3 regions of the Sphingomonas sp. LH128 genome follow, and region 1 is predicted to be linked to each of the others. Evidence: predicted binding sites of a transcription regulator. Region 1 holds the regulator's gene; each other region holds the start of a gene.
The links. The regulator LexA, encoded in region 1, represses DNA repair genes until DNA is damaged. The targets are predictions, from matches to a motif close to GTTCCNCNCTTGTTCT.

Region 1 (3,277 bases):
CGAAGGGTGACGTGCTTGGAACCGCGCGCATTGCTGGCATCATGGCGGCCAAGCGGACGGCCGATCTCATCCCCATGTGCCACCCGCTGCCGCTCGATGCCGTAAACCTCGACTTCGCTTTCGAGGATAATGCTATCCGCGTCATCGCGAAGGCTTCGCTGACCGGTCGCACCGGGGTAGAAATGGAAGCGATAACAGCAGCTTCTATCGCACTTGTCACAATTTACGACATGGCCAAAGCGCTCGACAAGGGCATGGTGATCGGAGACATCCGCCTGGTCGAGAAAATCGGCGGTAAATCAGGTCATTGGAAGATGGACGGATGGGCCGAATAAACGGCTCCGCGCCGCTCTCTCTGGAGGAGGCACAAGCTCGCCTCCTCGCGCTCGTCACCCCGCTGTCGATAGAGCGTGTCGATATCGAAGGCGCGCTCGGCCGTTACCTGGCTGAACCGCTGCACGCCAGACGCACGCAGCCCTCCGCAAATCTGTCAGCCATGGACGGCTACGCCGTCACGGCAGGCGATCTGCGCGGCCCCTGGAGGATCGTCGGTGAAAGTGCCGCCGGGCATCCTTATGCCGGCCCGCTCTCGCAAGGAGAGGCAGTCCGAATTTCGACGGGCGCGATGCTGCCGCCCGACGCGGCGGCCGTCATAATTCAGGAAGACCTGACACGCGAGGGCGCGAACCTGATACTTTCGGGCGAGCCGCCCGCACCGGCGCACAAGCACATCCGCCATTGCGGGATGGATTTTGCCCAGGGCGCGGAAGTCCTGCCCGCTGGTCTGCACATCGCGCCCGCGCAGATGGCGCTGGCGATCGCGGCCGGCCATACGCATCTTCCCGTGCATCGCACACCGCGCCTGACCGTGATCGACAGCGGCGACGAACTCGCCTCCGATCCGGAGCGCTGTGCACCGCACCAGGTTCCCGCCAGCAACGGCGCGATGCTGACGGCCATGGCGCGTTCGCTGGGCGTGGATGCGCGGCGGATCGGCCCGGTGCCCGATACGATCAAGGCAATAACCTCCGCTTTCGAAGCATCCGCCGATGCCGACCTCATCGTAACGAGCGGCGGCGCTTCGGTCGGCGATCACGACCTCATTCGTCCGGCACTCGAAAGCTGGGGCGCGGGCATCGATTTCTGGCGTGTCGCGATCAAGCCCGGCAAACCAATCCTAGTCGCCACCCGCGACGTGGCAGGACGCCGTCAGATCGTGCTGGGCCTGCCGGGCAATCCGGTCTCCAGCTACGTCACCGCTTACCATTTCCTGCTCCCCGTCCTGCGCGCGATGCAGGGGGCTGCGCGCCCCTTGCCCATGCGGCTGACAGCCCGGCTGGCCATGCCGCTGCACCCAAGCGGCCGTCGCCGGGAATTCCTGCGCGGTTGGTGGGACGGAGAAAATGTGACGGTAAGCCCACTGCAGGACAGCGGCGCCCTGTCGTCCCTGGCGGCAAGCAACGTACTGGTCGATCGGCCGGCGCTGGCCGGTCCGGCACAGGCTGGCGAAGAAGTCCGGATATACTTGCTCCAGAACGGCGGTATTGCCTGAAGTATCGGCAATTGGTTGCTTGATTGTTCCCTCAATGTTCACTACCAGAACAAACGCGATCAGGGTTTGCCTGGTTCGGAGGTCACGAGAAGGCAGCGACATGTTGACGCGCAAGCAGCACGAATTGCTCCGGTTCATCCAGGTCCGGCTTGAGGAGACAGGCATCTCCCCCAGCTTCGAGGAGATGAAGGAGGCGCTCGACCTCAAGTCCAAGTCCGGTGTTCACAGGCTGATTTCCGCACTGGAAGAACGCGGCTTCATCCGCCGCCTTCCCAACCGTGCACGTGCGCTCGAAGTCTTGCGCCAGGCCGATGACACGGGAAGCAAGGCCCTGCGTCCTTCTGCAGCGAACAGCAATGATGGAATGGCGCGTCCGCAGACGCCGCGTCGTTCCGTCGAAGCCGCCAACGACGTTATCGAGATCCCGCTGCACGGGCGTATTGCCGCAGGTGTGCCGATCGAGGCTCTCGAAGGACAGTCCATGTTGCCTGTCCCTGCCGCCCTGCTTGGCTCCGGCGAGCATTACGCGCTCGAGGTCTCCGGCGACTCGATGATCGAAGCGGGCATTCTGGATGGTGATTTCGCCCTCGTGAAGCGCACGAATGCCGCTCGCGACGGCGAGATCGTCGTTGCCCTGATCCGCGGGGAAGAGGCGACCCTCAAGTACCTTCGGCGCGAGGCGGGAATGGTGCGGTTGGATCCCGCAAATGCCGCTTACGAACCGCAGATTTACGGTGCGGACGAAGTGGAAGTGCAAGGCAAGCTCGCCGGCCTGCTTCGACGGTACAACTGACACGGCCACGCTGCGCCATGAAGGCCTTGGCGCAGCAGCAACCGGTAATTACTGCGATTTGCGCGGCGCAGGAGCATTCCTGTAACGGTGAACAGGCCGGGGACGCCACCAGCCGTGTTCACCTTGGGTCTGGGCTACCGTATCGATACGGGCCTTGCCCAGATATACCGCCAGCCCGCCGGTCTGCCCAAGCGATCCTCGATCGGCCTTGAACCAGCGCGGCTTGCAACTGCGCGGCAGCCAGCGATCCGATATGACGATGTCGCTGCGTTCGCATGCAGCGGCGAGCGACCGTTCCGCAACGGCATCGCGGCCCCGCGAAACCAGCACATGCCATGTGGTGCCGGAGCGTCTGACCGGCAAGGCGCAGAAATCACGGTTGCAGCGAGCACCCGGGAACTTGTCGAACGTGACCGGATCGGCCTCGATCCCGGCGAATTCCATGAGATTGTCCCGGGCGTAGCCGCTTTCGCTGTTTCGAAGCAGGTAAAGCCGTTTCCCGCCATCTTCGACCAGCCCGACATGACGACCATCTCCGGACACCAGAATGTCCGCCGCCGGTGCGGTCGCCAGCAAGAACACACCGACCGAGGCGATCGGTAGCCCGGCCCAGCGAATGCGGCCGCTCCAAAGGCCCATCCACAGACCTCCCGCGACGAAAAGCAGGAATGCCCAGGTGTCTGTACCGGGAAGCAGGTTCACAGCGCCCGGTCTCGACGCGAACCAGCGGGCCAGGCCGACCAGCAGGTCTATCGAGATTCCGGCGAGCCACCAGACCGGCCCGCCCAGCCCGGCGATATCGAGGACCAATGCACAAGCCAGCAAAGGCATCACGACAAAGGTAGACAGCGGAATTGCCGCCACGTTGGCCAGCGCTCCATACACTCCGGCGCGGTGGAAATGATACAGGCCGATCGGCATGAGCGCGAGGT
Region 2 (3,277 bases), on a different contig from region 1:
CGATCTCGATCACCTTGTCGCACTTTTCGAGGCCGGTGATCTTGTCGTGCGCGCCCGCGATGACGCGCGCGCCGTTGAGCTGGCGGCTGGCGCCTGCCTGCAGCGTGTCGATGGTGAGCGAGGACTTGCCCGAGCCGGACACGCCGGTCACGCAGCAGAAGGTGCCGAGCGGGAACTTCGCGGTCACGCCGGTCAGGTTGTTGGCGCGGGCGTTCTCGACGGTGACGAAGTGGCCGTTGCCCTTGCGGCGTTCCTTCGGCACCTCGATCCGGCGGGTGCCGTTGAGGTACTGCGCGGTGAGGCTGTCCTTGCTCTTGAGCACTTGCTTGAGCGTGCCTTCGGCGACCACCTGCCCGCCGTGGACGCCCGCGCCGGGGCCGAGATCGACGAGGTAGTCGGCGGTGCGGATGGCGTCCTCGTCATGCTCCACCACGATCACGGTGTTGCCGAGGTCGCGCAGGCGCTTGAGGGTTTCGAGCAGCATGTCGTTGTCGCGCTGGTGCAGGCCGATGCTGGGCTCGTCGAGCACGTAGAGCACGCCCGAGAGGCCCGAGCCGATCTGGCTGGCGAGGCGGATGCGCTGGCTCTCGCCGCCCGACAGCGTGCCCGAGGTGCGGTCGAGGTTGAGGTAGTCGAGCCCGACGTTGTTGAGGAAGCCGAGGCGCTCGTTGATCTCCTTGAGGATGGCCTTGGCGATCTGCTGCTGCTGGTTGGTGAGCTTGCCTTCCAGCTGCCCGAACCACGCGAAGCCGTCCGCCACCGAGAGGCGCGCGGCGTCGGCGATGTCGCTGCCGGCGATCTTGACCGAGAGGGCCTCGGGCTTGAGGCGCTTGCCGTCGCAGGTCTCGCACGGTTGCGCGGTCTGGTACTTGCTCAGTTCCTCGCGCATGAAGGCGCTGTCGGTCTGCAGCATGCGGCGATTGAGGTTGCCGATGACACCCTCGAACGCCTTGTTGACGGTGTATTCCTTGCGCCCGTCCTTGAAGGTGAGCGGCACGGCCTTGCCGCCGGTGCCGTAGAGGATCACCAGCTTGATCTCGCCGGGCAGTTCGTCCCACGGCGTCGTAAGGTTGAAGCCGAAGTGCGCGGCCAGGCTGGAGAGCACCTGCATGTAGTAGGGGCTGGGCGGGTTGGACTTGGCCCAGGGCACGATGGCGCCCTGCTTGAGCGTCAGGTGCTCGTTCGGCACGACCAGCTGCGGGTCGAACAGCAGCTTCTCGCCGAGGCCGTCGCAGGCCGGGCACGCGCCTTGCGGGGCGTTGAAGGAGAACAGGCGCGGCTCGATCTCCTCGATGGTGAAGCCGCTGACGGGGCAGGCGAACTTTTCCGAGAAGACGATGCGGTTGGCGGGCAGGCCGGCGCCTTTCAGGTTCTTGCCCTGCTCCTCTTCCTCACGGCCGGGGACGTTGCCGTCGGCCATGTCGGCATAGGCCAGCCCCTCGGCCAGCTTGAGCGCCTGCTCGAAGCTGTCGGCAAGGCGGGTCTGGATGCCCTCCTTCACCGCGATGCGATCGACCACGACCTCGATGTCGTGCTTGTACTTCTTGTCGAGCGCGGGGGCGTCCTCGATGGCGTAGAACTCGCCGTCGATGCGCACGCGGGTGTAGCCCGCCTTCTGCCACTCGGCGAGTTCCTTGCGGTATTCGCCCTTGCGGCCGCGCACCACCGGGGCGAGCAGGTAGAGGCGCGTGCCTTCCGGCAGCGCCATCACCCGGTCGACCATGTTAGAGACCGTCTGCGCCTCGATCGGAAGACCCGTGGCGGGGGAATAGGGAATGCCCACGCGCGCCCACAACAGGCGCATGTAGTCCCAGATCTCGGTCACCGTCGCCACCGTCGAACGCGGATTGCGGCTGGTGGTCTTCTGCTCGATCGAGATGGCGGGCGAGAGGCCGTCGATATGCTCGACATTCGGCTTCTGCATCATCTCGAGGAACTGGCGCGCATAGGCCGAGAGGCTTTCGACATAGCGGCGCTGCCCCTCGGCATAGATCGTGTCGAAGGCGAGGCTCGACTTGCCCGAGCCCGAAAGCCCGGTGATGACGATCAGCTTCTCACGCGGGAGCGCAATGTCGAAGCCCTTGAGGTTGTGCTCGCGCGCGCCGCGCACGGTGATGTGGGTGAGACTCATGGAGGCGGTATGTTCCAGATTTGTTCGCGCCATTCAAGAGGCGCCGGGCGGTTTGCCCATAGATGGGGCACAGCGCGCCAAGGGCAAGGGCGTTTCCGGGCGTTGGATGATCCCGCGCTGCGACGAGCCGGGGCTGCGCGGGGTCGGACGGGAAACCCGCAAGGCCCCCGCACGTTTTCCGTTTCGACCCAGCGCCGCATTCGTGCGGCCTCGCAGTTTGAGGAGAACGCCATGCGCGCCATGCGCAAACTCGCACCGAAGATCGCCGCCGCAGCGGCCGTCGCATTCATGTTACCGTCCGCCGTCATGGCCGGGGATACCGGGAAACCGGCTGCCAGCGCGCCGGAGCCGGGAAATCCCGAAGCACGGCGACAGATGCTGAACGCCCGTGAAGCCGCCGCCGCGCAGGAACAGCTCGCCCGCAATGAGGCCAGCCGGTCCCAATACGACGCCGCGCTCGCCCTCAACGACATGAAGACCGCCCGCGATGCCGCCGCTTACGACGCGACGCTCGACCGGCACGATGCGGCGGAACAGGACTACCGCGCCGACCGCAAGCAGTGGGAAGTCAGGAACCCGGCGTGCTGGAACGGCAATGCCGTGAAGTGCCCCGCCGATCCGCAGGCTCCCGGCTCCGGTGGGCGCTGACCCCTTCCGCCGAGGCTTCACCCCGCGACGAACCGCCCGTCGCAAGCCCTTTGAATCCCCGCGATTCTGCAGGCAGATAGCGCCTGTCGGGTGCGCCGATCAGGCTCAGGGGATTCAGGAAAATGGGGGCTTTCGGGCTGTTCGGGCGCGTGGTGGCGCTTTTACTGTTGGCAGGCTTCGCCACGCCGGTTCTTGCCGACGATCCGCGCGATCCGTCCATGACGCCGGACGCCGTCGCCCGCGACGCCGCGACCATCCGCCGCCTCAACCGCGAGCAGCTGGACTACGTGCGCCGGCGCGACGCCGGTTATGCGCAAGGCTGGCGCGACTACGATACGGCGCGCGCTCACCCCGATGCGGACCAAGGCGATTACGCTGCCGATCGTCGTGACTATGACGCCGCGCGCGCCGACTATGCCGAAGAGCGCCGCCGTTACGAGCACGACATGCGCGAATGGCGCGAGGACGTCGCCGCCTGCCGCGCGGGCTATTACGAGC
Region 3 (3,277 bases), on a different contig from region 1:
AGTGGCCAACGGTCAGGATCGCTGAAGTGTGTACAGGCAAGCGCGACGTCATGTAACAAATGGTTGTCGATTAAGCGGGCATTGAGGCGCGTAGCGAGCTCGCGACCTATCGTGAGTTTGCCCACCCCTGGCCAGCCATTCAGATGAACGATCATCGTTCGCTTCTCTCAGATATTAAACATGCCTACAATGGAGCAGGCACACCCTCCGCCCACTTACCAGCCTGCACGCAGGTGTCTGGACAGCCTGGGATCAGTCACAAGGTAAGCATGGATAACCGGCCAACTGATCGATACAATCCAAGAATGGTCGAGATAAGAACAGAAAGGCTTTTGCTTCGGGAAGCTTGCGAGAATGACCTGCATGGGTTCCACGCCATACTCAGCGACACCCAGGCCATGGCGTTTTGGTACCGTCCACCGCATGAAAGCCTCGTGATCACACAGGAATGGTTGGCAGGTATGATCGGCATTGATCCTGCCATTGGCGAAGACTTTGCTGTTGAGTTTGAGGGCAAATTGATCGGCAAAGCAGGGCTACGGAAATTTCCTACTATTGGTTTTATCTTTCACCCCGCCGCGTGGGGTCGCGGTCTTGCGGCAGAATCGCTCCGACCCATCATTGATAGGGCATTCAGCAAGCATAGTTTGCCTTTGATCGAAGCGGACGTTGATCCGCGAAACTGGTCTTCATTACGCTTGCTCACCCGGCTCGGCTTCGTTGAGACCGGCCGTGCAAAGAGCACGAGCCTCGTCGGTGATGAATGGTGCGATAGCGTATATCTGCGTCTGCGCGCGGCACGCTGAAACGGCAGCTCCCCACCCATCACCCAGTCATCCGCTTAGGGTGTCATTTCGCCCCCTACCGGAACTGACCCCCTAATGGACCGGGCCGGTGCAATAGCCGCGATGCAGCAGGTGCATGAACGTCTGAAAGATCTGACGTCCTCATAAAACACAAGTTGAAAAGCAAAATTCAGCCCAATGGTATCGGACGGGACTCGCCGGACGCTTACAGCTAACCCGCTGATACCACTCAACTTAGTTTCGGATCGGGCTCTTAGAAGTGAGGGCAGCGCTTATCGAAGCCTGCCCTTGGAAGACTGCTGATATAAAGGCGAAAAGTTGGCCGGAAGGGCTTTAGAAAACGTCATTTGCCCAATACCAGTTTTTCGCGACACGGGCGCGATCGGATCGCATCCCAAAATCGTTGCCGATTCATAGGATACAGCCAGCGGTTTCCTGGCGGATCGGTCGCGCGCACATAAACTGTCCGCGAGCGTGATCGAAGCGCAATGTACGTGTTGTGTTTTTGCTATGTTCCCTTCGTGTTCATTTTTGCGGTATGAGCGACCAATGTCCACCACTCTTGCCATACCCCCGTCCACGCCGATTCCCCTCAGCGACCTCCCTCGGCCCGTGCAACTTAAGGTTGTCGGCGCGGCCGGCGCGGGCTTTCCCAGCCCCGCCCAGGACTGGGAGGAATCCGCGATTAACCTCGTGGACTTGCTGCGCCTCGATCGCGCCGCCAGCTTCGTGTTCCGTGTCAGCGGACAATCCATGCTCGATGCGGGCCTGTTCGATTCCGACGTGTTGGTGGTCGATCGTGATGCGAAGCCGGTGAACGGCCGCATCGTCATCGCCGTCGTCGATGGCGGCTTCGTCGTCCGCCAGCTCTGCGTCCGCAATGGCGTGCCAACGCTCGAGGCGCGCAACAGTCGCCTGCACTATGACCCTGTCGTCGCGGATGAGAGCGTCGAGGTGTGGGGCGTGGTCCGCGCCAGCGTCCGCAACCTTCAGGCCTGATCCGTCATGAGCTGGGCCATTGTCGATATCGAGAACTTCTACTGCTCGGCCGAGCGGGTCTTCGATCCCACGCTGCGCAATGTGCCGCTGATAGTATTATCGAATGGCGACGGATGCGCCATCGCGAGATCGGCAGAAGCCAAGGCGCTTCATATTTCGATGGGGGCACCCATGTTCAAGATTCGCGACATCGTGAAGCGGCATGGCGTGCAATATCGATCGAGTTCGTACGAGCTTTACTCGGATATGAATCGGCGCTTCAATATGGTGCTCTCCGAGTTCAGCGATACCGTCGAGATATATTCAATCGACGAATCGTTCTTCCATCTACCAGTTTTACCTTGTGGCCTTGGTGATGTCGAGCAGGCGCAGCGCATTCGCGCGACTATCAAACTACATGTTGGGCTGCCGACTCGGATTGGGCTTGGTCCGACACGGACCCTAAGCAAGGTCGCCAACGCTTTGGCGAAGGCGTCCGAGAAAGTCTGGAACGGCGTCATCGACCTGCACGACGAGGGGCTGCGCCGGCGCATGTTCGCCAAATGGCCAATCGAGGAGGTGTGGGGTATCGGCAAGGCTATGGCAAAACGGCTGCACCCGCTCGGCATCCGCACGACGGCCGATCTTGCAGCGATGCACCCTGACATCGCTCGTGACGTCGGGACTGTCGTGCTCGAGCGCTTAGTGCGCGAGTTGAACGGCGTCGAATGCAGTGACTTCCAACCTGAGCCGGAAGCACTGAAGTCTACGGCGGTGACGCGCACGTTCGGAGATCCGGTCCACGATCGCGAGGTACTGCGTGAAGCGATGGTGCGAAGGGCTGTACGCGCGGCCGAGAAAATCCGCGCTCAAAAACTTCAGGCTTGCCGGTTGTTCGCATTCGCGCACGGAAGCCGGTTCAAGCCTAATGCACCGTCGGCCTCCAAGGTGGCACGGCTTTCGCCCTCCACCAACGATCCGCGCGTTATTGCTGGAACCGCAGCGCGCATGGCCGAAGCGATGTTCGAGCAGGGCGCGGTCTACACCAAATGCGGCATAATGCTGGAAGGTCTTGAAGCGGAATCAGGAGCGCAGCACGATCTCTTTGCTGCGCCTGATCCCCGTTCGCCTGCCTTGCTAGCCGCGCTTGACGGCATCAACGACAGGTTCGGGCGTAATACGCTGCGCCTCGCCTCCGAAGGTATGGGCGCCAAATCGTACGATACCAAACGGACCTTCAAAAGCCCGTCATGGACCACGCGCATCGACCAAGTGCCCGTCGCGCGCTAAAGCCAAGCCAAGGAATCGGCCATGTGTAACCGTGCACGCCTGAAGAACGAGCCGGAGACTCTATTTGGCTCGGCTGCGAAACTATTCAGCGCTCGGCCGCGCGACAACCGGTTCGATCCGCAGGAGTTGCGGCCCAAGGGGCGCTGCTACGTAATTCGCGAGGACGCAGGCCAGCGTGCCTGGGACGTGATGACGTGGGATGT

Region 2: a site for LexA is predicted at 2,143-2,158, ahead of uvrA (excinuclease ABC subunit UvrA). Genes of this name have one in related genera too.
Region 3: a site for LexA is predicted at 1,319-1,334, ahead of LH128_RS06390 (LexA family protein). Genes of this name have one in related genera too.

What each region holds. Positions count from the first base shown of each region.
Region 1 is NZ_ALVC01000449.1:14,554-17,830, forward strand. Features, by position in the region: gene moaC (cyclic pyranopterin monophosphate synthase MoaC) at 1-335, shown strand, start outside; gene LH128_RS27795 (molybdopterin molybdotransferase MoeA) at 323-1,552, shown strand; gene lexA (transcriptional repressor LexA) at 1,653-2,345, shown strand; gene LH128_RS27805 (ComEC/Rec2 family competence protein) at 2,394-3,277, opposite strand, start outside.
Region 2 is NZ_ALVC01000359.1:2,607-5,883, forward strand. Features, by position in the region: gene uvrA (excinuclease ABC subunit UvrA) at 1-2,131, opposite strand, end outside; gene LH128_RS24805 (hypothetical protein) at 2,372-2,779, shown strand; gene LH128_RS24810 (hypothetical protein) at 2,902-3,277, shown strand, end outside.
Region 3 is NZ_ALVC01000069.1:3,656-6,932, forward strand. Features, by position in the region: gene LH128_RS06380 (AAA family ATPase) at 1-155, opposite strand, end outside; gene LH128_RS06385 (GNAT family N-acetyltransferase) at 144-806, shown strand; gene LH128_RS06390 (LexA family protein) at 1,356-1,805, shown strand; gene LH128_RS06395 (Y-family DNA polymerase) at 1,812-3,074, shown strand; gene LH128_RS06400 (SOS response-associated peptidase family protein) at 3,096-3,277, shown strand, end outside.